3 regions of the Fervidobacterium riparium genome follow, and region 1 is predicted to be linked to each of the others. Evidence: riboswitches for the same ligand, from Rfam matches in the RefSeq annotation. Region 1 holds a riboswitch; each other region holds the start of a gene.
The links. A riboswitch is a leader RNA that binds a small molecule or an ion and turns the genes downstream of it on or off. The one in region 1 is predicted to bind cobalamin.

Region 1 (8,076 bases):
GTATCCAACAATAGAGAAATATTTTGGTACTTTCCGAATATCTCCAGCGTCTAACTGATATCCCTTCATGTTAACGGGTATACGAGATATAAAGCTCAAAGCTATCATAAACTCTCTCACGAACACCATGAGAAGATTGCCCCCTGCAGCTATTTTGTTTTAAGAACAGTTCGCTCAAATAGTGTTATAGAGTCTATTAAGTCATCTAAATTGAAAATCTCAAAGCATATAAGACTGATTTCAGAGATTCTCCTTCTTCCTAAAAAGTTGATAACATCTTCAAGCGTTTTTTTATCAAGCTTTTCGTGGTCTTTTCCACTGTGCACACCCATCATGTGAATTTCGTTTATTTTATCAATCAACTCCATTGGGAATCTTTCACCAAGAAAATGGTGCCCAACATCAAAAGTCATCTTTTCGTAGGGCAAGACCTTTTCCTTCAAGTTCTCAACCGAAACATCTTTGCTTGCAACTTTAATAAACTCACTTATGCCATCTATTGGATGCACTACATAATTCAGAATTTCCAAATCTGATTTCCTCAGAAAATTGTAAGCACTAATCATGTTTTCTACATTGTTTGTTGGCAAGTGGACAGTATATTTCAGACCATACTTCCCGGTTAGTTTTGCTAAATATTTAGCTTCCTTTTCTAAAAGCTCCTTGGTTTCATCGTCCCATGTATAGACCAACAGTTCAACAAAGTCAACTAAATGTGCCAAAATCCTTGCATTCTCGTAGTATGTTCCAGGTATGACCCAAGAGGTGCTACCAATAAGTTGCTTGTTCGCTGTGCTCATCTTATCCTTACCTCAATCCCACTGAAGAGTACGTAAACCTCGTTTGATATGCCTGCAAGTCTCGAATTGAGCCTTCCAAGTGTTTCTGCGTACTGTCTTGCAAGTTTGTTTTCAGGTACTATTCCGAAGCCAACTTCATTTGTGACTATAACAACATCATAATCGACAGTCTCTAAGATATTGATCAGATTTTCAGTGTAGTTTTCCACGTCGTAATTGTAATGGAATAAATTGCCGAGATAAGTCGTAATGCATTCAATTAGTGCAACGTCATAACCTCCACTGAGCTTTTTTAATACTTTGTGTACTTCCACAGGTTCTTCGAATGCATCAAACAATGTTCCGCGTTCTTTTTTGTGCCGTTCTATGCGCTCTCTCATCTCATCGTCAAATGGTACACTTGTTGCTATATATGCCCTCTTAGAGTAGGGCTTTTTCAATATGTAATTTTGTGCAAACGTGCTCTTGCCAGATTTTACCCCGCCGGTTATCAATGTAATCATACAGGTTGGTCTTCTCCTTTCGAAACGTTCGCACTTTCAAAAGTCGCCATTTCTCGAATCATTTTGATCGCAGCTTCTATGATTGAAATGGAAAGCACAGCACCTGTTCCTTCGCCGAGTCTCATATCAAGATCCAGAATTGGTCTCAAACCAAGTTTATCAAGAATCACTTTGTGTCCCTTGACTTTTGATTTGTGTCCTGCGAATACGTAGTTCAAAACTTGCGAATTTATCTTCCACGCGATTAAAAGCCCTGCTGTTGTTGGGAAACCATCGATGATTACGGGAACGCCTTCCTCAGCTGCTTTGAGTATAAACCCAGCCATCTGTCCAATACAATATCCACCAACCTTCTGCAGAACATCAATCGGATCATTAGCGTCTGGGTCATTAACTTCTAAGGCATATTTTATCGCTTCTTTCTTTTTTCTTAATCCTTCTTCATTCAACGGTGTTCCAATATCTAAGATTTCGTCAAGCCCAAAGCCTAAAGCCACTGCTACTGCAGAAGCGGTTGTTGTGTTTCCGATTCCCATATCACCGACAACAAGTAATTCTGCTCCTTTTTCTATTGCTTTGTCGGCGATTTCAGCACCTTTCTCGATACATGCATAAGCTTGCTCTTTTGTCATCGCAGGTCCTTTAGTAAAATCTTTCGTACCGTAGCCTATCTTAGCTTTTATTAACCTTTTGTGCTCAATGTCTACGTCTACTTTGACACCTGAGTCAACCACAAAGACATCTGCACCAACGTGTCGAGAAAAGACGTTAATTGCAGCACCACCGTTGAGAAAATTTAGAATCATCTGATATGTGACCTCTTGCGGATATGCGGAAACACCATTTTCTGCTACTCCATGATCTGCCGTAAACACGTAAACTTCTTTCCTTTTTGGGAGCTCAGGGATAACCTTTCCTTGGATTAATCCCATCTTCAGGGCGATTTCTTCGAGATAACCTAAGCTTCCGACGGGTTTTGTGAGGTTGTTAAGTCGGTTCACTATAGCACTTTTCAGTTCATTTGAGAAGGTTGCATTAATGTTGAAATTCAAGCCTTTCCTTGTGATTTCCATAAACTTTTCCCCCTTTATATACTTTAGAAATTAAAAACAAATTTTCCCGTAAAGCCCGAGCTTTCGGGAAAAACAATCCCCATTTGCAAAGGTATCCCGGCTTGCGGATCACCCTACTCACCACGCCTTCCCAAAAGCTAAGCTTTCAGTGGCATATTGTGGTTTTCGTCCCCGCTTACGGTTGCTGGGCAGCCTCGGATTCTCACCGAAGTTCCCTTTGCAAAAGAGTGAAATCTATTTACTTTCAAAAAGCATTATACAATATTTTCAGAAATGAACAATCTTGACAATCGCACGATAACGAACATTAGAATCGAAAATTTGACAATAACTGTATTTCTCTATATTCAGCACTAAATATTGTACATATTTGCTTTTGACAATACTACATTTTGTTAACTATAATCTTTATAAGCAAAATTCTACGAATGGGGTGATAGTTTTGTTTGTATTTGCATCGTGGAGTGGAGGAAAAGATTCTGCCTTAGCATTGTACTATGGTATGAAAAAGTACGGTAAAGTTGATTGCCTTTTTACTATGCTTGATGAAGACTGTTCTTCTTCAAGAGCACATGGTTTTGGCAAAGATATACTTGAAAAACAAGCTTTATTAATAGGGACAAAATTGATAACAAGATGCAGCAGCTGGGAAAGTTATGAAGAGAACTTTCTTGATTTTTTAAGTAACCACGCAAAAGGAGGAATCGGAATTTTCGGTGATATTGACTTACAAGAGCATCTTGATTGGGTAAAAAGAGTTTGCAGCGTTCATAATGTTACTGTAGAAGAGCCTCTCTGGAAGAGGAAAAGAGAAGTGATTTTAGAAGAGTTCTCAAACTTGGGATTTAGAGCTCTGATTGTATCTGTAAAGAAAAACTTAGGTATTGATGAAATCCTTGGTAATGAACTAACGAACAGAGAGACACATAGAATTCTTGAAAAATCCGGTGTCGATATCTGTGGTGAGAATGGTGAATACCATACGCTTGTCTATGACGGACCAATATTCAGCTCTCCCCTTAATTTCTACGTTGAAGGGCTCTACGAAGACGACAATGCAAAGCGACTAAAAGTTAGAGCGAAACAACTTTAATGGAGATGATAATATGAAAAAAGGTTCATTAATGATTCAAGGTACATCTTCAGCGGTTGGTAAATCTATAATCACACTTGCGCTATGTAGATATTTTTCGAATAATGGTTACAAAGTCGCACCGTTTAAGTCTCAAAACCTCTCCTCTGTGTCGTTTACTTCCAACAGCGGTCAAATCTTTGCATGGGCTCAAGCGCTCCAAGCTTTTGGAGCTAAAACTAAACCAATTGAGGAGATGAATCCTGTATTAATCAAGCCGGTCGGCGGAGGATACAGTGAGGTATTTTTGCTTGGCAAGAGCTTGGGAAGATTACATTATACGGACTACAATCGGAGAAAAACATTTTTGTGGAGAAAGATTAGAGAGGCGTATAACACTCTTTTAGAGAAACATGATATAGTTATTGTGGAAGGTGCAGGAAGTCCCGTCGAGCTTAACCTTAAAAAAGGTGATATTGTAAACATGAAAGTAGCTAAGAGTTTTAATATACCAGTGCTAATCGTTGGAAATATACATCTTGGCGGAGTTTTTGCTTCACTATATGGAACATACAAACTACTATCAAGAGCTGAACAAAAGCTTGTCAAAGGATTCATCATAAACAAATTCAAAGGCAGTAAAGAACACTTAGGCGATGGACTGAAGACTCTTGAAAAATTGACTAAAGTTAGGACTGTTGGTATTGTTCCATTTATCGATCACCATCTTGAAGACGAAGACGATGCTGGAAAGAGTTCAAAAAACATTGAGAAAAACATGGACTCATCATCTTTCACAGATGAACTTGATAGTGAAATAGAATGTATATCAAAGATCATTTGCGATAATTTAGACATGGTTTATATAAAAGAACTTCTATTTAGGGGGGATAGAATATGGAATTAATTCTCATACCTTATCCAAAAGTTGTGAAACAATGTAGCGGTTATGTTGGGCTTGGTACAAGGATTGCAACGACTTTTTATCAGGTTGCTCCAAACAGTGTTGATAAGTTAACAAAATTCTTAGGACAAGAACTAAGAAGATTAGGATTCGAATTATCAATGGATAGAACTGAAGCTTTGATACTTAATTTGTCAGTAAATCCAGACGTAGTTGTAGATCAACAAGGGTACAAGATGTTTGTGGAAGAGGAAATAAGCATTTACGCTAACGATGATGTTGGGCTTTTTTATGGCGTCCAGACACTCTTACAACTCTTCAGAAATGTGGCAGAGACTAAACAATTACCAAAGTTGTACATCCATGATTATCCTGACATACTGAACCGCGGTGTAATGCTCGACATCAGCCGAGATAGAATACCAAAAATGGATACGTTGAAAGTTTTAGTTGACAAATTATCTCATTTGAAAATAAACCAACTACAGCTCTACATGGAACACACATTTGCATACAAGAACCACAGAGTTGTTTGGGAAGAATATTCTCCATTAACCGCCGAAGAAGTAAGAGAATTAGATGAATATTGTAAAGAAAGACACATAGAGCTCGTGCCGAACCAGAATACTTTTGGCCATATGGCAAAGTGGCTCATACACGACGAATACAAATATTTAGCTGAAGCACCAGATGGTTTTGAAACACCATGGGACACTAAATTTCTCCAACCATTTTCGCTTTCTCCCGCTGTTCCCGAATCTATCAAACTTGTTGATGAGATTTTGCAGGAACTCTTACCAAATTTCTCGAGCAACAAAGTCAATATTGGTTGTGATGAGACATTTGACTTATGTCAAGGTAAATCTAAAGAACTTTGCGAAAAGATAGGTAAGGGACGTGTGTATCTTGACTTTCTCTTGAAAGTATATAATATAGCGAAAAAGCACAAACAGACAGTTATGTTCTGGGGAGATATCATTGAAAACCACCCAGAATTGATTGAAGAATTACCGAAAGACATGATAGCTATGGTTTGGGGATATGAGGCTGACCACCCATTTGATGAAAAGTGCAAATTGTACGAGCAAAGCAACATTTCGTTCTATGTGTGCCCAGGTACTTCAACTTGGAATTCATTTATCGGCAGGAGCAAGAATTGTATAGAGAACATCAAAAATGCGATATCGGCTGCTAAGAAATATCATGCTAACGGTGTTTTAGTAACAGATTGGGGAGACCATGGTCATTCTCAGCACCTACCATTTTCGTGGATAGGTTTTGCGTATATGGCTGCACTGAGCTGGAACTATACATTGGATGACAGCATAGAGAAAGTTCTTAGAGCAATAGACATACATGTATTTGAAACAAAAGAGGAAATAAGTAATGTAATTTTTGAACTTGGGGAAATTTGCGATAGATTACCATACACTCCTAATGGCACTCCATTCTTCTACACATTCTTGTATCCTGAAAATGTGATGAATTATGCTCAGAAATTCCGACAAAAGACGATAGAAGATGTGAAAAGTAGCTTAAACAAATCTCTTCTTAAATTAGAGAAGCTTAAGGAAAACAATAATCTTAAGGAAGTTGTCGAACAAATAGCCAATAATGTGAAGCTCGCAATCATGGGAATTAGAACTATTGAATTACTTATCAAGTACGGTACAATAGAGAACGTTGAGGACAAAGAATGGGAAAGATTTGAAAAGGATCTTGAAGACATACTTGAAGAGTATTCAAGAATATGGTTAAGATTAAATCGGACTGGTGGATTGAAACAAAGTTTGGAAAAATTGCGTAGAATAGAAAGAGTAAGAAGAGGGGAACGACCATATTTAGTTTTCTGATTGAGGCTATTTCATATGATTAAGAGAAGACACGTTATATACATACTTCCTATTGCTTACATAATATTTTCACTTTTTATTCCTTTCATCCTCAACCTCCATTTTTCAGGAGGTTTTTCGCTCGATGCACTGATAGACAACGCTTCAAAGATCCGATTTACTATATTTCAGGCTCTTCTTTCCTCAGTTTTGACTGCTTTACTCGGACTTCCAGGAGCTTACCTTGTCGGTAGAACGAAGATACATCCGGTTATAAGGCGCACATTCAGAGTGATGTCAAGCATTCCATTTGTCCTTCCCGGTATAACAATGGCAATAGGATTTTTCTTAGTGTTTGGGAAAAACGGCGTGTACACAAGATTTCTCAATACTTTTGGCTTAGATGTTAGGATACTTTATACCTTCAGCGCAGTTTTACTTGGTCATGTTTTTTATAACTTTCCACTCTTTATTCGGATTGTTGGCGAGGCTTGGGAGAATATAGACGGATACGTAATTGAAGCTGCGAAAGTTGATGGTGCAAGTGGTTGGGAAATATTTTCTAAGATTGAAATTCCGATGTTGTTGCCATCTATTCTCAGAGCTTTCTTTTTAACTTATATATACACTTTTACAAGCTTTTCCGTTGTGCTTATCCTTGGTGGAATTCAGTTCTCAACATTAGAAGTTGCGATTTACATGTACTCGCGAGTAACGTTTGATTTTAGAGCAGCAGCAACGTTGATGATTTTCCAAATTATACTTATATCTTTTATCGGTTATTTTACATCGCTTAAGCGTGAGGTTCATGAGAAGCACCACTATAGACACTTGGACAATTTTCCGAAGTGGGGTTATGTGTTCTTTACAATCTCAGCAATCCTGATATTTATCCCTCTTGTTTACTCAGCTTTATCAGGTTTTCTCGACTATTACGGTAAGTTCTCTCTCGAGAATTTCAAACTGCTATTTTCAGAGGATATATCGTACTTAACGGGTGCGAGTTTAAGCGAAGTTGTAAAGTACACGCTTGTAATCTCTACGAGCGCATCTATTTTGAGCATTCTTGTCAGTTTATTTGCCGGTTATTTCTCAGTGCGTGGAAAGAGGTTACAATATATCGTATTGATACCTGCGGCTATGTCATCCGTATCGCTTGCTTTTTCGTATGTGCTCATAGATATTCCAGTTTTGCTCAAAATAATCCTTGTCCACTCGCTTATAAATCTTCCCATATCATTTGGCATAATAGAATCTGGCTGGAGGAATATACCGCAAAATATAATTGATTCAGCGAAAATAGATGGCGCAGGAACTTTCAGATGGTTTTCAAAAGTCGCATTCCCACTTATGAAAAATAGCATATTTACAGCCTTCGTTTACTCATTTACAATTTCTGTAGGTGAGACATCCGGAACTCTAACATTAGCTGAGCCACCAATAACCACATTCGCAGCCGTTGTTTTTCGATTAATGAGTTCAAGAAATACTGAAATTGCGATGGCATTAAATACATTTTATTTCATATTCGTCGTTACTTTGTTCATAACAATAGAAGCCTTAAGGAAGGAGGAGCATTGATGATTCTTTTTGGTACAGGTGGTATCCGCGGTATTATGAGAGAAGGAGAATTTGATGAGAAGACTGTAGCTGTTGCCTCAAAAGGCGTTGCAGAGTACATGAAAAAGGAAGGATTAAAGAAGGTACTGATTGCATATGATACAAGGAATAACTCTGAAAAGTTCGCCAAGATAAGTGCTTCCGTGTTTGCAGGCGAAGGTATGGAAGTTTACATCTTTGATGAACCTGTACCAACGCCTGTTTTGTCGTATGGGGTTCGAAAATTAAAGATGGACATGGGGGTAGTTATCACAGCGAGCCACAACCCGCCA
Region 2 (8,076 bases), 690 kb from region 1:
AGCATGAAAAAGGCACTTATACGGCTGTTGTTTGGTATATTGATTTTACTTACGAAGGAACAGATGTCACTTTCACAGTTAATGAGGCGACATCGACGACGTTTGAGCATGGGGATGATACTGCATACACGGAACTCCATCTGACAATCAAGAAATAAAAAATGCAAAAATTAAAGCCCAGCGCACATATCGCTGGGCTTTTTATTTTTAAATTTACACTCACTCTTCGCTTAGAAGTATATTTTTGAGTTTCTTATAGTACACAGCAAACAAGACTGCCAATGCAATTCCTGAGCCAGTTAAGAGTAGCCAATTTAAAACCATCTTAATTCCTTCAAGTTTAGCCCTCATTATGATTAAGTTCAGCGGGAAGATGATGCCAAACGCAAGGCCGAGGGTTATTCCTTCTATTAGGAACGTCGCACCAACCGAGAACGGCTGGTTCTTCGCCTTACCTGGACTTTTGATACTGTAGTAAGAACCTATCAATGCACTGAGCATGAATAAAAGCACAGATATGGCTACGTAAATCAGAGATTGAACTGAGAATTTTCTGATTATCGATGCGATGATAGTGATAGCTACAAACACCGAGATGTTAATGAATACAGGTATGATGAGCTTTGGCAATATGAGGTTCTTAGGCCTAATTGGGAATGCCTTGACTACAGATTTGTATTGGATTTCGTTCGATGTCAGTATACCTGCTTCTATTGCACAATAAAGCACAGCTATTACGATGTATGGCGTGAGCGCACTTATTGAAGAGCTCGATGTGAAGAACATGAAAAGTGAAAAGATTGCAGGGTAGAGAATCAAGAAGATGAACTGCTCATTTCTGACAAGTAATTTAGTATCTTTCCAAAGTACACCGCCCATTCTGGAAGAGTAAGAGCTCTTTTTGAAATATTCTTTTTTCTCTTTACTCTTTTTGCGTATATTCTCAAATCCGACCTTTCCTGCCAACTTCCAAAATAGGAATAGAGAGCCTACAGAAAGAATGCCAACTGCGAGTACGATTGAGACGTTTTCAGAATATGACCATGTTAGGACGTTGTATTTGGAATTTGCAAAAGATAGTAATTTTACTATATTCTGGTTCTCACCTAAAGTTGAAAAGTCCACGTCTTGCAAACTCACAAAAACAAGGTATATGAATACGAGCAACAGTATCATCACCGTGTTAAGTATTCTGAGATACCTCTTCGATGTTACCCCACCAAAGAGAACTGCAAATAGGGCAGAGACACTTGAGAGAAATATTAAATGGAGCAACGTTTGGAGTATGAAAGCCAAGACATTCTGTTTAACTGCGATACCATATGCCAGGGCTGACGCTACAAAAAAACCAAGCGTGAAGGCTTGACTAGAAAGAGTGACAAGTAAATAGTACAGAGTGATTACGTTCCTTCTTATCGGTAAAGTGAGGAGGAATTCCACATCTTCGTTTCTCGAGAATGCGTACATCCCTGTTCCAACAAACCCTACGACGTAGAAGAGCGAGAACATCGATATCGTTAGAAAATAGAAAGCCTTAGCAACATCAGGAAATGCTGATAGTGCTTTGTAAATCTGATAATTTGATAAATAAATAAATATAGCCATTGGAAGAGTGGAAAATAGAAGGAGAATGATATATCTTGACCCTTGGCTTCTTGACGTGTTAGATTCCTTTCTTTTTGATTTTCGTTGTGCATTTTGCTGCATAAGGTTAAGTCCAACGTATCTGAACAATATACTCAATTCTCGCATATGTTTCACCTTCGCTCGCTACGAAATCAGAGGTTTTCAACAATTTCTTGTATATCGTCAGTGGCGGTGAGCGATAGGAAGATATCTTCCAATGACTTGCCGTAGCTCTCTTTCAGTTCCGCGACAGAACTTTCGGCGATTACTTGCCCTTTGTTTATTATCGCAACTCTATCGCACATCTTTTCGGCTATTTCAAGTATGTGTGTTGTCATGAAGATTGTCATTCCTTCACTCGCGTATTTTCTAAGCAGTTCTTTAAGTATTCGAGCACTCTTTGCGTCAAGACCTACAGTTGGTTCATCTAAAAACAGCACTTCTGGTTTTCTCATCAAAACAGAGATGAGCATGAGTTTTTGCTTCATACCGTGCGACATTTCGCCGACAAGTTTTGAAAGATAATCTACCCCGAACGCACCGCATAGCTCATCTATCCTTTCTTCGAGCTGCTTTTTGTCTAATCGATATATCGCAATTATGAAATCAAGGAACTCGTATCCTTTGAGATGTTCGTAAATCTTCGGTTCATCTGGCACAATACCGATTCTCCGCTTTATCTCAACATCATAATCCTTCATATCAAGTCCAAGTATTTCCACTTTACCACTTGTTGGCTTGAGTGTTCCAGTGAGCATCTTTATAGTAGTTGTCTTACCTGCACCATTAGGACCAAGGAAACCAAATATCTCGCCATGTTTGACCTGAAGATTTACACCATCTACAGCGGTGAAATCCCCGAACTTTTTTACAAGACCAGCAGCACGTATTGCTAACCCGGACATATAGTATTTGTACCCCCTTATGTGCGAAATATTAAGTTAATAAAATTCTACCTCAAAAGGTCAGAATGTCAAATTAAAAAAATCACATAGTATATTGTGTGAGATTTTAAAATTCGTTTTGCACATTACTGCATCTCCTCAAGTATTCTTAGATCTTGTCCTACTATTACTACACTTCCTGGAATTATCTTCTTATAGCTCTCCAAGGTTCTCAACAGTTGGTAGAATTCACTATCTCGTGCGAATGACTCAGCATAGATTTGTGTTGCACTGGCTTCACCTGTTCCTTTTATCTTTTCTGCTTCGCTTATTGCTTGTGCCTTAATTATTGTTGCCTGCTTCTCGGCTTCCGCCCTAATCCTCTGAGCTTCTTTTTGTCCTTCTGCTCTGATAAGTTCGGCTATGCTCTGCCTTTCCGACTTCATTCTCTCAAAAACCGCTTGCTGGTTTTCTTTTGGAAGGTCTGTGTGTTTAATTCGCACGTCCAATACTTCAATGCCAAATTCGGAGAGGTTCTTTCGGGCAAAATTAGTTATAGCCGACAAGTACTGCCTTTCGCCCGTCACTATATCGTCGAAATTGAGCTTCGCGAGTATGTTCCTCAGGCCAGAGTAGATAACATCGTCTATTCTTGATAGTGCTAAGTTTGGTGTTTTGACCGATTCGATGAATTTCTTGGGGTCTGAGATCTTCCATATCGCATATGAATCTACAAGCATTGTTTTCTTATCGAGCGATATTATCTTTTCAACAGGAATATCGTAGATGTAGTATCTTTTACTCAGCCTAACGACGTTGTCGATGAATGGAGAACGAAAGTATATGCCTGGTTCGGAAATAACGCGTCTTATCTCTCCAAATCGCAACACTATGGCATATTGAGTTTGATCTACGATGAACAGCGATAAAGCTGCCAGAATTAATATCACTACTGCGAAAATGCTTACAGAAATTATTGTCGTAATCCTTTTCATTTTGAACCACCACCTAACAGGTTGTCGAGATTGAGGAACGTGATTTTTTGAGAATCATCCAATGTTATTATAGTTCTCGCTTTTGGCAATACCTGTTCGAGTGTTTCTATTCTGAGCCTTGTTTCTGTGATTTTTGGAGCTTTCTTGTACTCGTTGAGGATGCTCAAGAATCTTTGTGTTTCACCGGTGGCTTGGAGAATCTTCTCTTGTGCATATGCTTCCGCTTCAAGGATTATCTTCTTAGCCTCACCTTCGACCTTAGGAATGAGGTTGTTTGCGTATTTTAAAGCTTCGTTGATGTATCTTTCCTTATCTTGCTTGGCGTTGTTTACATCATCGAAAGCAGAAATCACTGGAGCAGGCGGAACAACTTCCTGGAGCAGTACATTAATCACATAGATTCCTACGTCATAACTGTCGAGAAGTTTTTGGACTATTTCTCGGACCTCCGAAGAGACTGTATCCCTTTCAGCAGTCAATATTTCATCAACGGTCCTTCTTGCGATGCGCTCTCTTAACGCGGATTCTGTAGAGAATTTGACAAGCGCTTCAGGATTATCAACCTTGAATGCGAATTTGATAGGATCACTTACTCGGAACTGAACTACTGCCTCAACTGAGACAATATTTCCATCTTCTGTTAGAGCCAGGGCTTCTTCCTCTTCGCTGGCATATTGACCTGGTCTCACCGTTCTGAATCCAATTTCCTGTTTCCTCACAGTCTGAACGTCGACTATGACGTGCGACTGGAATGGATAAGGTGCGTGTGCGTGTATACCAGGTCCTGTGGTATGTGAGTACTTTCCAAAGGTCTTGATTAAAGCAACTTCTGAAGGACCAACTTGATAGACCCCCGTACCAAAATAAATAACTACAAGTACGATTAAAATAGTTAGCAAGATAGTACTTCTTTTGGTGCTCATGTTTGTCACCTCTCTATTTGTATGTTCAAAATCATTATACCACGCATTTGGAAAAAAGCAGGTGTGAAAGACTCTTGAAGAACGCTCAGAAATTCTTATTGCCGTTCTTCAATTTGAGCAGAACGAACATGAACGGTGCACCTATGAGGGAGGTGATTATTCCAACAGGGATTTCAACGGGGTTGAGCAATGTACGGGCTAATGTATCGCAGATTGACATGAGCATGCCACCTAAGAGAATGGTAGCAACGATGTTGTTCCTGTGTTTCGGACCAGCTAACGTTCGTGCCATGTGCGGGACTATCAATCCAACAAATCCTATAATTCCTGTTTTTGAAACGAAAGCTGCGGTAACGAACGCACCAAGCAAGTAAAAGAGCCATTTTAGAAGCTCAACATTGACTCCCAAACTCTTCGCTTCTTTCTCGCCAAGTACCATTGCATCGAGCTGTCTGCTCATCATCATCGATAGTACGGCAAGAGTTGTTAAAGAAATTGCTGGTAGCACAATATCAGTAAATGTGATTCCGGAAAAAGAACCAAAAAGCCAGACGTGGCCTGTTACGAGTGATCTATTCGCTATATTCAAAAGGAGCATGCTCCCTGCCGAGAACATAGTGCTCACGAGTACACCGCTTAGGACTAAATGTACGGTAGGGACTATGTTGCCCTTTCTCGCAAGTGCTATAGCCAGCATAGATGCTACTACTGCGAATATGAAACTCATTGTTGGTATACTCACGTGAGCGATAGAGTTGACAATGAAGTATATGCCTAAAAGAGCACCGAAACTTGCACCAGCAGACGTTCCGATAAGATATGGGTCAACAAGTGGGTTTTTCATTATCGCTTGAAATATGTTACCTACAAGTGCCAGTGCTGAACCTGTGAGCGTTGCCATTAAGACCCTCGGAAGTCTTAAGTGCCAGAGCATGTAGCTTTCTGGAGAGTCTGAGTTTATTAATTTTATGGCTTTGATTGGGCTAACATATACCGTCCCAAAAGAGATATTGATGAGAAAAACAAATAAGAAAAGGACAGGGAGAAGATATCTCCCTGTCTTGATTAAGAGAACCCTTAACTTAGTCAATATTATTTTCCTCCGTAGAAGAAGTTGTAGAATATATCCAAGTATTTAAAAACATGAGGTGCTGCCTGACTAATTTCGTCTCCGTCAATTACAAAGACCTTTCCATTCTTAACTGCTTTCAGGTTTTTCATTATTGAATGGTTCTTCACTGTTTTTTCAATTTCTTTTGGATCTCCATAACCGCCAATGACAATAACATCAGGATCTTGTTTAACAAGCCATTCCCAGCTGACTGAAAGCCAGCCGTTGTTTCCTGAATAAGGAGCCGCTATGTTCCTTCCACCAGCGATAACGATGAGCTCGTTCACATATGAACCAGTACCAGCGGTCCAGAGCTCTTTGGCTTTTTCATCTGGAATTGTTATCGTGAAGAATACAGTTGGCCTGTTTTCTAATGGTATTTTTGATGTCTTTTGTCCCATTTCAGCCATCTTGTCTCTTAACTCTTGTGATATTTTGTCAGCTTTAGCCTTAATGTTAAAAACTGCGCCGAGTTGTCCAACGGCCTTTATGATATCAGTCAATGTGTTTGCATTGAGAACGTATGCAGTAAGATTTGCTTTCTCAAGTTTCTCAACTTCTGGAAATTGGAATCCGCCAAATGTGAACACAATATCTGGTTTTAGCGAGTAAATCTTTTCAATGTTCAGTGGTACCATGTTTCCGATGTTTTCAGCCTTTCTGTAATTATCCCATGCTGTGACTCCAACTATTCTGTTTTCAAGTCCAAGGGCCTGCAAGTATCTTGTTGCGCTCGGTGCTGCGGATACTACCCTTCTTGGTGGCATCGGGATGTTAACGATACGTCCAGCATCGTCTACGACTGCTATCGCTAAGGATAAGACAGTGCTTAAGAGTACAAAAAGTGCTAAAAACCTTCTCAGTGTTCCAGACCTAAACATAGCAAAACCCTCCCTCTTTGCAAAAATTTGTTGCCATCCCCAGGCGTCGTGGTGGATGGCATACCTTCCTCTACACATCAGGTCTCCCGACTTGTGGATCATCCTACTCCCTGCGCCTTCCCAGCCTTTTAAGAATTAGCCAGTGGCACTTTGCAGGTTTCGTCCCCACTTACGGTGGCGGCCCCGTGCCGGATTTTCACCGGTCTTCCCTTGAGTGTGTAAAGGGAGGTTATTCTTATTTCGTATTATACTACACCCTTTTAGCTACAGCAACTGCCCTTTTCGTTCTTCTGTATCCCAACGTCTGTTCTTAAAGCTGTCTTTTTTATGTATATGACGTTTATCACGCTGTATATGCCTGTGATGAAAAGTATAGCGTCGGCAAGGCTGAGCTTGTATACTTCATCGCCTATTATCAGATTCGAAAAAGATATCAAGTACGCGAGCAGAACATAACCTGCGGCGATTGAAAACAAAATGCTCCCTACGTAAAGATGTGCGACTCTGAATGAGTAATTCGCCGTGCCATACTCGCGAAATCCGAAGAAAAAGACCATTGAAAAGCTGAGTATAACGAGTGAGAATATTATCTCGTCACTAAGAAGATACGATATGAAGGTGATGAGTGATAACACAAGCATCGTTAACAACATCCTGTTCAGGCTTCTCATATGATCACCCTTCCGATCGTGTATGTGATGAAAGCTAAGATGTAAGATATGCTTAGGCTATATATCACTGCAAACGCTGTATATTTCCAGCTGTTCGTTTCACCTTTTATTGCAGCCAGTGTTGCAAAGCACGGCATGTATCCGAGGACGAATACCATTAACGAAGCAGCAACGACCGGATTTAAGTGAATATTAGACGCATTCTCGTAAAACTGAGACAGAGAAGATACAATGACTTCTTTAGCAACACCGCCAAATATGAGCGCTGAAACTATTTGCCAAGTGTAGTTAAGAGGTGCGAATATAGGTTGCAAAAACTTACCAAGCATCGAAACGTAGCTGTTTTCTATGTTTGCTGGATCAGGGAAGTAACTAAGTGCCCAAATTACAACACTTGATACGAATATTATCGTTCCTGCTTTCTCCAAGAAGTGCCTTCCTCTGTTCCACATGTACGTAGCAACGTTCGAAATCTTTGGAAATCTGTACCTTGGCAACTCCATGACAAGCGGAACGTTTTGTCCTTTTAGTACAACCTTGTTTATGATTCTTGACGAGAGAGCTGTCAAAACGAGGCTCAGTACGTATATAGCAAAGAATGCCTCAGCTTTATGGTTCGGGAACGCGACGCTTATGATTAAAAGGTATACGGGAATTCGCGCACTGCAACTGATGAATGGCGAAACTAAAATTGTTGTAACTCTTTCTCTTTCGTCAGAAAGCCCGCGAGCTGCCATAACTGTACTAACGTTACAACCAAAACCAAGTAAGAGAGTCATGAACGAACGGCCCGTGAGCCTCAGCGAATACATAATTCTGTCCATCAAAAATGCGATCCTTGGTAGATACCCACTCTCCTCCATTATTCCAAGTGCGAAGAAGAGTGCGAAGATACTCGGGACAAACGCGAGAACACTTCCTACGCCATTTATTATGCCTTGAGAAATAAGCGACGAAAGCATCGTTTCCGAGCCAATCATTTCTG
Region 3 (8,076 bases), 230 kb from region 1:
CGCTGGCGTTAATTATCCCTGCCAAGACGCCGATGGCGACAGAATTCTCGTAAATCTTATTCCCAAAACTCTCAGCTATCTCTTCGAACATGAGCGGTATCGAGTTCTTCTCTTTTTCCACATATCGCCCCTCTCCGATGATAATCGTCTCTTCTGTAATCCTTTCTCTCAGTCTTTCAATTGCATTATCGTTAAGTGGAACAAGTACGTCGATTCTGTTCACAAAAGCCTTTACAGGTTGTGATGCTATCCGGATTTCAGTTGAGTTGTTTCCGCCTCTTACTCTCGACATGTACTCTTTTGTAGCGAATACATGAAAGCCAGAGTCTTTAGCAACTCGTGTCAATATGTGCTCGACAGCTTGAATTCCCTGACCAGCCGCACCGCTCAGTACGATTGATATCTCATTTCTCTTTTCCATACTTACATCGCCTCCAATATACTTTCAAAGACTTTCTTGTTTGATTCAAAAACTTTTTCATTCATCAGATCCTCCATAGCTTTTAAATAGTGTTCGGTTTTGACATTCGGTATCAAATTATTCTTAGCTACGACTGCCAGTAATGATATGTTTTGCATCCGTACATCCGGCAAATTGTACTTAGCTCTGAAGAGTTTAATATTCCGTTCTCTTGCGACGATTTCTAATTCTTCATTTTTCAATTCTCCTTCTCTTCCCAGTCTGACAGGTAATGGTTGCCACGATGTATCATAATAGACCAACGTACCACCGTCTTTTAGGTAATTCATAGCTCTACCTGCCTCATGCCTTTCAAGTGCTAAGACTAAATCAACATCACCTGACATCGTCAGTGGAGAATTAACGTCTCCGATTCCTATATGCGAAGACACGACACCACCTCTCTGAGCAAGTCCGTGTGTGTCAACCCCTATGCAATTTTGCCCGCTGTAATCTATTGCACGTATGAGCACTTCGCTGAGAAGTCCTATTCCCTGCCCGCCGACACCGATGAGATAAATATCGAATTTTCTCATTTTGTATCACCACCAACTTCAAATTTCTCGAGTTCAAGCGCACCTGAAGGACAAACAGGAATACACGAGCCATCACCAATACACAAGTCTTCATGTACGAAAATACTCCCGTCATCTGCAATTTGGAACGACGGACATGCGAATTTGGAGATACAAACTCTTGCAAGAGTACAGGCATTTGTAACCTTCATTTGCGGTACCTTGACAATACCCTTCCGTCTTCTTTCCCTTGTGAATTTCAACATACACGGGTGCTTTGCTATGACGACGTTGAACTCCGGCGTTGATAGCGCTGTCTTCAAAATCTCTTCAAGTTTATCTTGTTGGTAAGTGTCAACTTCCCATATTTGCTTTACGCCAATCGCTCCTAAGATGTTCCTAATTTTCATTGCCTTTCCTGGATGGTCTTGGTGACCGGTCATGGCTGTTGTACCGTTTTCCATAACAACGAGTGTAAAGTTATGCCTATTGAATACAGCATTTATGATTCCAGGAATTCCTGCATGGAAGAATGTGGAATCGCCAAGGAAAGCCACGATTTTTCTCTCAGTGTTGAACAAACTCAAACCCGAAGCAGTACCAGTTGAGTGCCCCATCGAAAGTAGCACTTGTCCGACGTTGTATGGTTCTAAGAATCCCAACGTGTGACAACCGATATCTGCAACCGATATGTCATACTCGCGGAGGATTTTAGAAAGCACGTAAAAGACAGGTCTATGACCACAACCTGGACAGAGTTGTGGTGGCCTTGAGATGCTTCTAACTCTATATTCTGGAACTTTAATTTCTCTTACCAATTCAGGTATGAATTTACTCATTACTTTGAATACCTTTTCCGGTGTGTATTCGCCAATCCAATCTTCCATATCTTGTTTTCCGACAATCTTCACGTTTATACCTTCCTCGAATGCAATCGCCTTAACTTTTTCCTCGATGAAATCATCGAGCTCTTCAAGTATTTTGATCACCTTATGTGACCTAAGAAACTTTACGATTGCCTTTCGTGGGAATGGATATACCATTCCGAGCCTCAATATGTCAACTTTGTTTTTATTATCACCGAGTACATCGAGCAGTGAAAGGTAAGGTAACCCTGCGGTTATAATTCCAATCTCGCTACCGTTGTTTAAAATGTACGCGTACTTTTCGGAAACTTCTTCCCACTTCCTCAATTTTTCCAGTGCACGCCTCTTCATAACTGGTACGTTTTGCCCTATTGGGATGTACGGTCCAAGATTTTTGGGGTCAAACCTATGAGGTGTTAATTCGGTTTGTTTGTAAATTCCAAATTTGACTTTTTGCTTGAAATGGGCTGTGTGGGTTGTAAGGCGGAGGATTACAGGAGACTTGAATTCTCTTGCGTATTTAACCGCTTCGATGAACATGCTATAAACTTCTTGAGCGTCTTTTGGTTCAAACAAAGGTGTATATGAAAGTCTTGCGTAATGTCTGTTATCTTGCTCGTTTTGAGAACTATTCGCACCCGGGTCATCGCCTATTACAACAACCATACCCCCTGGTATCTCCATCATGCTTAACTGTACAAACGAATCAGCTACAACATTCATACCTACGCTTTTGAAAAAGACACACGATGTGTATCCATTCACCGCCGCACCGAAGGCGACCTCAAGGGCTACCTTTTCATTCGTGGAAAATTCGAAATAAAGCGGGGACTTTTCTTTTGGAAGTAGATTAATCGTTTCAGCTATCTCAGGTGTTGGCGAACCAGGGTACGATGTAACTACTCTAACGCCACTTTCAATCATTGCTCGCACTATCGCTGTGTTGCCAATAACAATCTCTGAAAAAGGTTCTTCTTGGAGTAATAATTGACCCAAGTTTTTCATACAACCACCCCTTATCTTCACTTTCTAATAAAAAGAGTCCGAATATAACTAAATTAGGTGTAACTTATTATAACATAAAAAGATAGACTTTGTCTACATATAAATTTTATATCGTTTTTTGAGAAATAGTGAATATAGTATACAGAAGATTTAAGATGAAATTTAGAAAAACAGTTATTTAAATCTTTATAATTTTCAAAATTCGACTATTGGCAAGTATTGAAAGTTTCATCAAGTCACCATATGATATTAGTGAAAAATCATACTGAATCTAAATATCCCCTACCTTAGAGGTGCGAAAGCTTAAAAGGGAACACCGGTGCGAATCCGGGACGGTCGGGCCACCGTGAGTGGGGACGAAACCTGCACAATGCCACTGGCTAATTCTCAAAAGGCTGGGAAGGCGCAGGGAGTAGGATGATCCACAAGTCGGGAGACCTGCCTTTAAGGAATGGGCGCCCCAAAAACCACAGATTTTTGGGGTATTTTTCTTTGAAAATTTTAAGGGGAGGCGAGAGTATGAAAGTGCAAGAGTACGTTGCGAAGGACATTTTGAGAGCCGAAGGAGTGGGAGTTCCGAAAAGTATTCTGATTCTTAGAAATTCAGACTTACAAGACTATGTAGAAGCACTAAAAAAATTAGGATTTCCTCAGGTGGCTAAAGCTCAAGTTCTTGTAGGCGGAAGGATGAAGGCTGGAGGAGTGCTTGTTTCAAAAACCATTGAACAGGCAATAAGTAATGTGAGTAAGATTATGGACAGCGAAATAAAAGGTGAAATTCAGGAAGGGGTTCTCGTTGAAGAATTTGTTCCACACGAAAGTGAACACTATATTTCGATAACGATAGATAGAAGTCTAAGAGACATCGTTTTTGTATATTCGAGTCATGGAGGAATAGATATCGAAGAGTTTACGAAGACTCATCCAGAAGAAGTTGTAAAAACAAAAAGAGTAAACGATTTACCACTTGAAGTAAGAGCTTTTGCAAGAAGACTTTATGACATATTCGTTAAGTACGACCTGACACTGCTTGAAATAAATCCGTTCGTTGAATCTAATGGTTATTACTACGCACTTGATGCTGTTTTCCACGTGGACGACAGCGCGCTCTACCGTCAGTGGTGGGCGGGAGAGTCTTCCGTGGAAGATTCTTTCGTGGTACTCGGCGGTGACGTTGGTGTCATCGGTTGTGGAGCAGGTATCGTCATGGCCACAACAGATGCACTCACTGAACACGGGTTCAAGCCAGCGAATTTCTGCGATATCGGCGGTGGTGCAACGGCTGATACACTTTACAGTGCGTTGACAAAGGTGCAAAAGATAACAAACAAGGCTGTACTGAACATATTCGGTGGAATAACCGACTGTCTTGAAATTGCAAAAGGAGTTACCGAATTCAAAACCAAAAATCCGGGTTTTGAGATATACATAAGACTTTCAGGAAACAATGAAATACTAGCCAAAAAGCTTTTAGAAGAGAGTGGAATCGTATCAGCCAATGACATGAAGGAACTTATTGAATCTGTAGATAGGAGAGTTAAAGGAGTGAGAAGAGATGTTGTTCGCGAATGAGAGAGTTTGTGTATATGGAGCTACTGGAAAATACGGTAGTTATCATCTCAAAAGAATGCTCGAGTACGGTACAAATGTTGTCTGTGGCGTGAGTAAAAATAGGATAGTGAAATCGATAGAAAACATTCCAGTTGTAGTATCACTCGAAGATTACGTTTCCAAATTGGGACCAGTAGATACAGCTATTCTTTTCGTGCCTGCACCAAGTGTCTTGGAGGCGTTTCAAGATGCTGCTTCGAACGGTGTAAAGAACTGCGTGATTATAACCGAGCATGTTCCAGTACATGACACATTGAAAGTTTTAAAACTTGCGAAGTACCAAGGTATAAATGTTATAGGTCCGAACTGTCCGGGGGTTATACACCCATTAGAAAAAGTGAAAGTCGGAATAATGCCAGAACGGTATTTCAAACCCGGTAAGGTGGCGATTATCTCAAGAAGTGGAACGTTGATGTATGAGACAGCAAAATACCTGAGTGATGGTATTGGAGTAGCGGTTGGATTAGGACTTGGCGGAGATCCAGTTGTTGGTACAAATGTCTCAGAGGCGTTTGATACTGTAAAGAAATTGGGGTATGATAAAGTCTTAGTGATAGGCGAAATCGGTGGTGAAGATGAGATAAGTGGTATTAAACACGCTCTTAAGATAGGTTTTCTTCCGAAAGACATAGTTGCTTTCTTTGCAGGGAGGCATGCACCGGAAGGAAAGAAAATGGGGCACGCAGGTGCTATTGTTGAAGGAGAAAAAGGAAAAGTACAGTATAAGGAATCAATACTGAATGAGATGGGAATAAGGGTGGTGAAATTTCCGTGGGAAGTAGGAAACGCTTGGCTGAACTAACAAGAGAGTACGTTTTATCATCGCTCGGAGTATTTCTCACAGCACTTGGCTTGGTAATATTCTTGATTCCCAATAATATAGCAGCTGGTGGTGCTTCAGGCTTAGCGATAGTTCTGAACAAATTCTTGCCAATATCGGTTGGTATATGGATGTACATAATAAACGCTACGCTATTTTTGACCGCATTTTTGATAATAGGTTTTGACTTCAGTTTCAAAACGATATACTGTACATTTTTGCTGAATTTTCTCATAGATTTATTTGACAGGGTTATTCCAATGTACAAGTATCATGGTAGCGACATGATCTTGGCTGTCTTCTTTGGCGATATACTAACAGCCGTTGGTATGGCTATCGCCTTCTCACAGAACGCATCTACAGGTGGTACAGACATTATAGCCAAGATTCTTAATAAATTCTTTGGAGCGCCTTTTGGTATGTCTATACTCTTTCTCGACTTTGCCATAGGTCTTTCAGCAGGACTGGCTTACAACATAGATACTGGTTTATACTCTATTCTTGCCATTATCGTCAATGGAACAACAATTGACTTTGTTATGAAAGGTCTCGAACTATCAACGAACCTGTGGGTTGTTTCAGAAAAAGCAGACGATATTAAAAGATTTGTGCTGAACGAGCTTGAAAGAGGTGTTACAGTCTTTGAGGCAAGGGGAGGATACACAAATCAATCTAAGAATGTTCTAATGATAGTTATAAAAAGGCGCGAGTTACACGAACTTACAACTGCAATTCGAACAATCGACCCGAAGGCGTTTTTCTTCGTCAACGAAGCCCGGCAAGTGTATGGTGAGGGTTTCAAAGAACTCGTGTAAGTAGTTTATCAATCCAGCATCCCTTCCCAAATCTCGACATTATTGTTACTTTCTTTTCCCTCTGACACAAGACGTGTCAGAGGATTTTTTTGAAAAACTATTGACATAATAGGGTACTTGTGTGATATAATACAAGCAAAGTAAAGCATACGAAAGAAAGGAAGAGAAAGTCGTGTTATACGTTCGAAATTTTTTGATAAACATTGTTGAAAACGAAAATATGAGCATAATTGACAACAAGATGAATAAGAAAGCTAAACGCAGCTGCCCGCTTACTGGTGGTCAGCTTGCGTTTGGCATGGAATAAAAACGCAGGCGATTAAATATAAACCACCATAGGCGGGCTACAGTAAAAAACTGTAGCCCGCTTTAATTTTATAATACCATCAAATTTTGATAGAAGGAGGGTGCTTTTATGGGATTAAGAGTAGGCGTTGTTGGAGCAACCGGTGCGGTAGGAAGGAATATGGTCGAGGTACTTGAGAGTAGTGGTGTTGATATTTCAGAATTCAGGCTCTTTGCTTCGGAAAGGTCAGCAGGTCAAGAAATTCCATTCCGAGGTACAACAGTTCGTGTAGAAGTATTAACGGAAGAAGCGATGAGAGAAGGTTTTGATTACTTGCTTTTCTCAGCTGGTGCCGATGTTTCAAGACGATATGCACCAATTGCAGCCGAGGTAGGTACAACCGTTATTGATAATTCCTCCGCTTTCAGGATGGTGTCAGAAATTCCATTGGTTGTGCCAGAAGTCAATGGAAAGTTACTTAAGGGGTATTCGGGAATAATAGCAAACCCAAATTGTTCCACAATCCAAATGGTGTTGGCATTGTACAGGGTGCACGATAGGTATCAGCTACACGAGATATTCGTCTCGACTTATCAGGCAGTATCTGGCGCCGGTTACAAGGCAGTACGTGAGTACGAAAATCAGCTTAACGGAGAGAATACACATAACGTATTTCCAAGGCAGATTGCACATAATGTGATTCCCTTGATAGGTGATTTGAGAGATGACATCTCCCAAGAAGAATGGAAGATGATAAATGAAACAAGGAAGATTTTAAATTCAAATTCAATTTCTGTCTTTCCAACAACTGTTAGAGTTCCAGTTCGAATAGGACATTCCGAGAGTGTTATTGCTCGCACACTATTCCCTATTATGAGCAAAGACGACCTCATAGAAACGATTGCCTCTGGTGAAGATGTTATTGTCCACGATGATATAATCACCCCTCTTGAAATTGCCGGTGATGATTACACACATGTTGGCAGAGTCAGATTATTTGATGCACATACTTTTGGAATTTGGGTTGTTGCGGACAATTTGAGAGTCGGAGCGGCGACGAACGCTGTCAGAATATTGAAATTACATTATCAATTGAATTCGAAGACTACTGAGAATGCGGGAGCTGTCGAACGTGTTGAAAGTATATAAGTACACAGCAACAGGAAATAGTCTTGTGATTGTGGATGCTACACAAATAAATCTAAACGACTTACAGAAAGAGGAAATAGTACTTGAAGTTGTTGAAGATAGAGACGGTGTTATTTTTGTCGAAAAGGCTGATGAATCATATTTTATGGACTACTTCAACAGAGACGGCAAGCGTGCATCGTTCTGTGGGAACGGTTCAAGAGCTTTTTTGAAGTTTCTGATGGAACACTTTGGTTTAAGTGGGAAGGTATCGATTAGGACGAACGCTGGCTTGTTAGTTGGAAGAGCAGACGCTGAGATATCGGTCCAAATGCCAAAGCCAGTTTTCGAAAAGATGCTCTTGCCAGAAGAACTCGCTGGATTTGAAGGAGCTTTTATAACGGTTGGAGTACCGCACGTTGTTTTGAATGTCGGGGCAGATATATGGGATTTTGACATGGGAATTGCACAAGAATTAAGACACAAGTTCAACGCAAATGTGAACGTGTTCAATGTTTTAGATAGCAAGTTGTTTGAGGTTAGAACGTTCGAAAGGGGTGTTGAGCGAGA

Region 2: it holds a riboswitch for cobalamin, as region 1 does, so the genes downstream of both, IB67_RS02145 (ABC transporter substrate-binding protein) here and cobT (nicotinate-nucleotide--dimethylbenzimidazole phosphoribosyltransferase) in region 1, are expected to answer to the same signal.
Region 3: it holds a riboswitch for cobalamin, as region 1 does, so the genes downstream of both, IB67_RS06565 (ATP-grasp domain-containing protein) here and cobT (nicotinate-nucleotide--dimethylbenzimidazole phosphoribosyltransferase) in region 1, are expected to answer to the same signal.

The regions. Positions count from the first base shown of each region.
Region 1 covers NZ_CP009277.1:1,169,037-1,177,112, forward strand. Annotated here, with positions in the region: gene IB67_RS05365 (adenosylcobinamide-GDP ribazoletransferase) at 1-129, opposite strand, end outside; gene cbiR (cobamide remodeling phosphodiesterase CbiR) at 150-800, opposite strand; gene cobU (bifunctional adenosylcobinamide kinase/adenosylcobinamide-phosphate guanylyltransferase) at 797-1,303, opposite strand; gene cobT (nicotinate-nucleotide--dimethylbenzimidazole phosphoribosyltransferase) at 1,300-2,376, opposite strand; cobalamin riboswitch at 2,447-2,638, opposite strand; gene IB67_RS05385 (Dph6-related ATP pyrophosphatase) at 2,819-3,469, shown strand; gene IB67_RS05390 (cobyric acid synthase) at 3,483-4,355, shown strand; gene IB67_RS05395 (beta-N-acetylhexosaminidase) at 4,346-6,205, shown strand; gene IB67_RS05400 (ABC transporter permease) at 6,221-7,765, shown strand; gene IB67_RS05405 (phospho-sugar mutase) at 7,765-8,076, shown strand, end outside.
Region 2 covers NZ_CP009277.1:476,662-484,737, forward strand. Annotated here, with positions in the region: gene IB67_RS02115 (DUF4382 domain-containing protein) at 1-158, shown strand, start outside; gene IB67_RS02120 (permease-like membrane multi-spanning protein) at 220-1,752, opposite strand; gene IB67_RS02125 (ABC transporter ATP-binding protein) at 1,779-2,531, opposite strand; gene hflC (protease modulator HflC) at 2,657-3,505, opposite strand; gene hflK (FtsH protease activity modulator HflK) at 3,502-4,428, opposite strand; gene IB67_RS02140 (FecCD family ABC transporter permease) at 4,514-5,518, opposite strand; gene IB67_RS02145 (ABC transporter substrate-binding protein) at 5,521-6,420, opposite strand; cobalamin riboswitch at 6,480-6,654, opposite strand; gene IB67_RS02150 (hypothetical protein) at 6,681-7,091, opposite strand; gene feoB (ferrous iron transport protein B) at 7,088-8,076, opposite strand, start outside.
Region 3 covers NZ_CP009277.1:1,401,052-1,409,127, reverse strand. Annotated here, with positions in the region: gene IB67_RS06580 (2-oxoacid:acceptor oxidoreductase subunit alpha) at 1-421, opposite strand, end outside; gene IB67_RS06575 (2-oxoacid:acceptor oxidoreductase family protein) at 424-996, opposite strand; gene IB67_RS06570 (thiamine pyrophosphate-dependent enzyme) at 993-2,846, opposite strand; cobalamin riboswitch at 3,121-3,306, shown strand; gene IB67_RS06565 (ATP-grasp domain-containing protein) at 3,366-4,418, shown strand; gene IB67_RS06560 (succinate--CoA ligase subunit alpha) at 4,402-5,259, shown strand; gene IB67_RS06555 (YitT family protein) at 5,229-6,092, shown strand; gene IB67_RS06550 (hypothetical protein) at 6,265-6,399, shown strand; gene IB67_RS06545 (aspartate-semialdehyde dehydrogenase) at 6,508-7,527, shown strand; gene dapF (diaminopimelate epimerase) at 7,511-8,076, shown strand, end outside.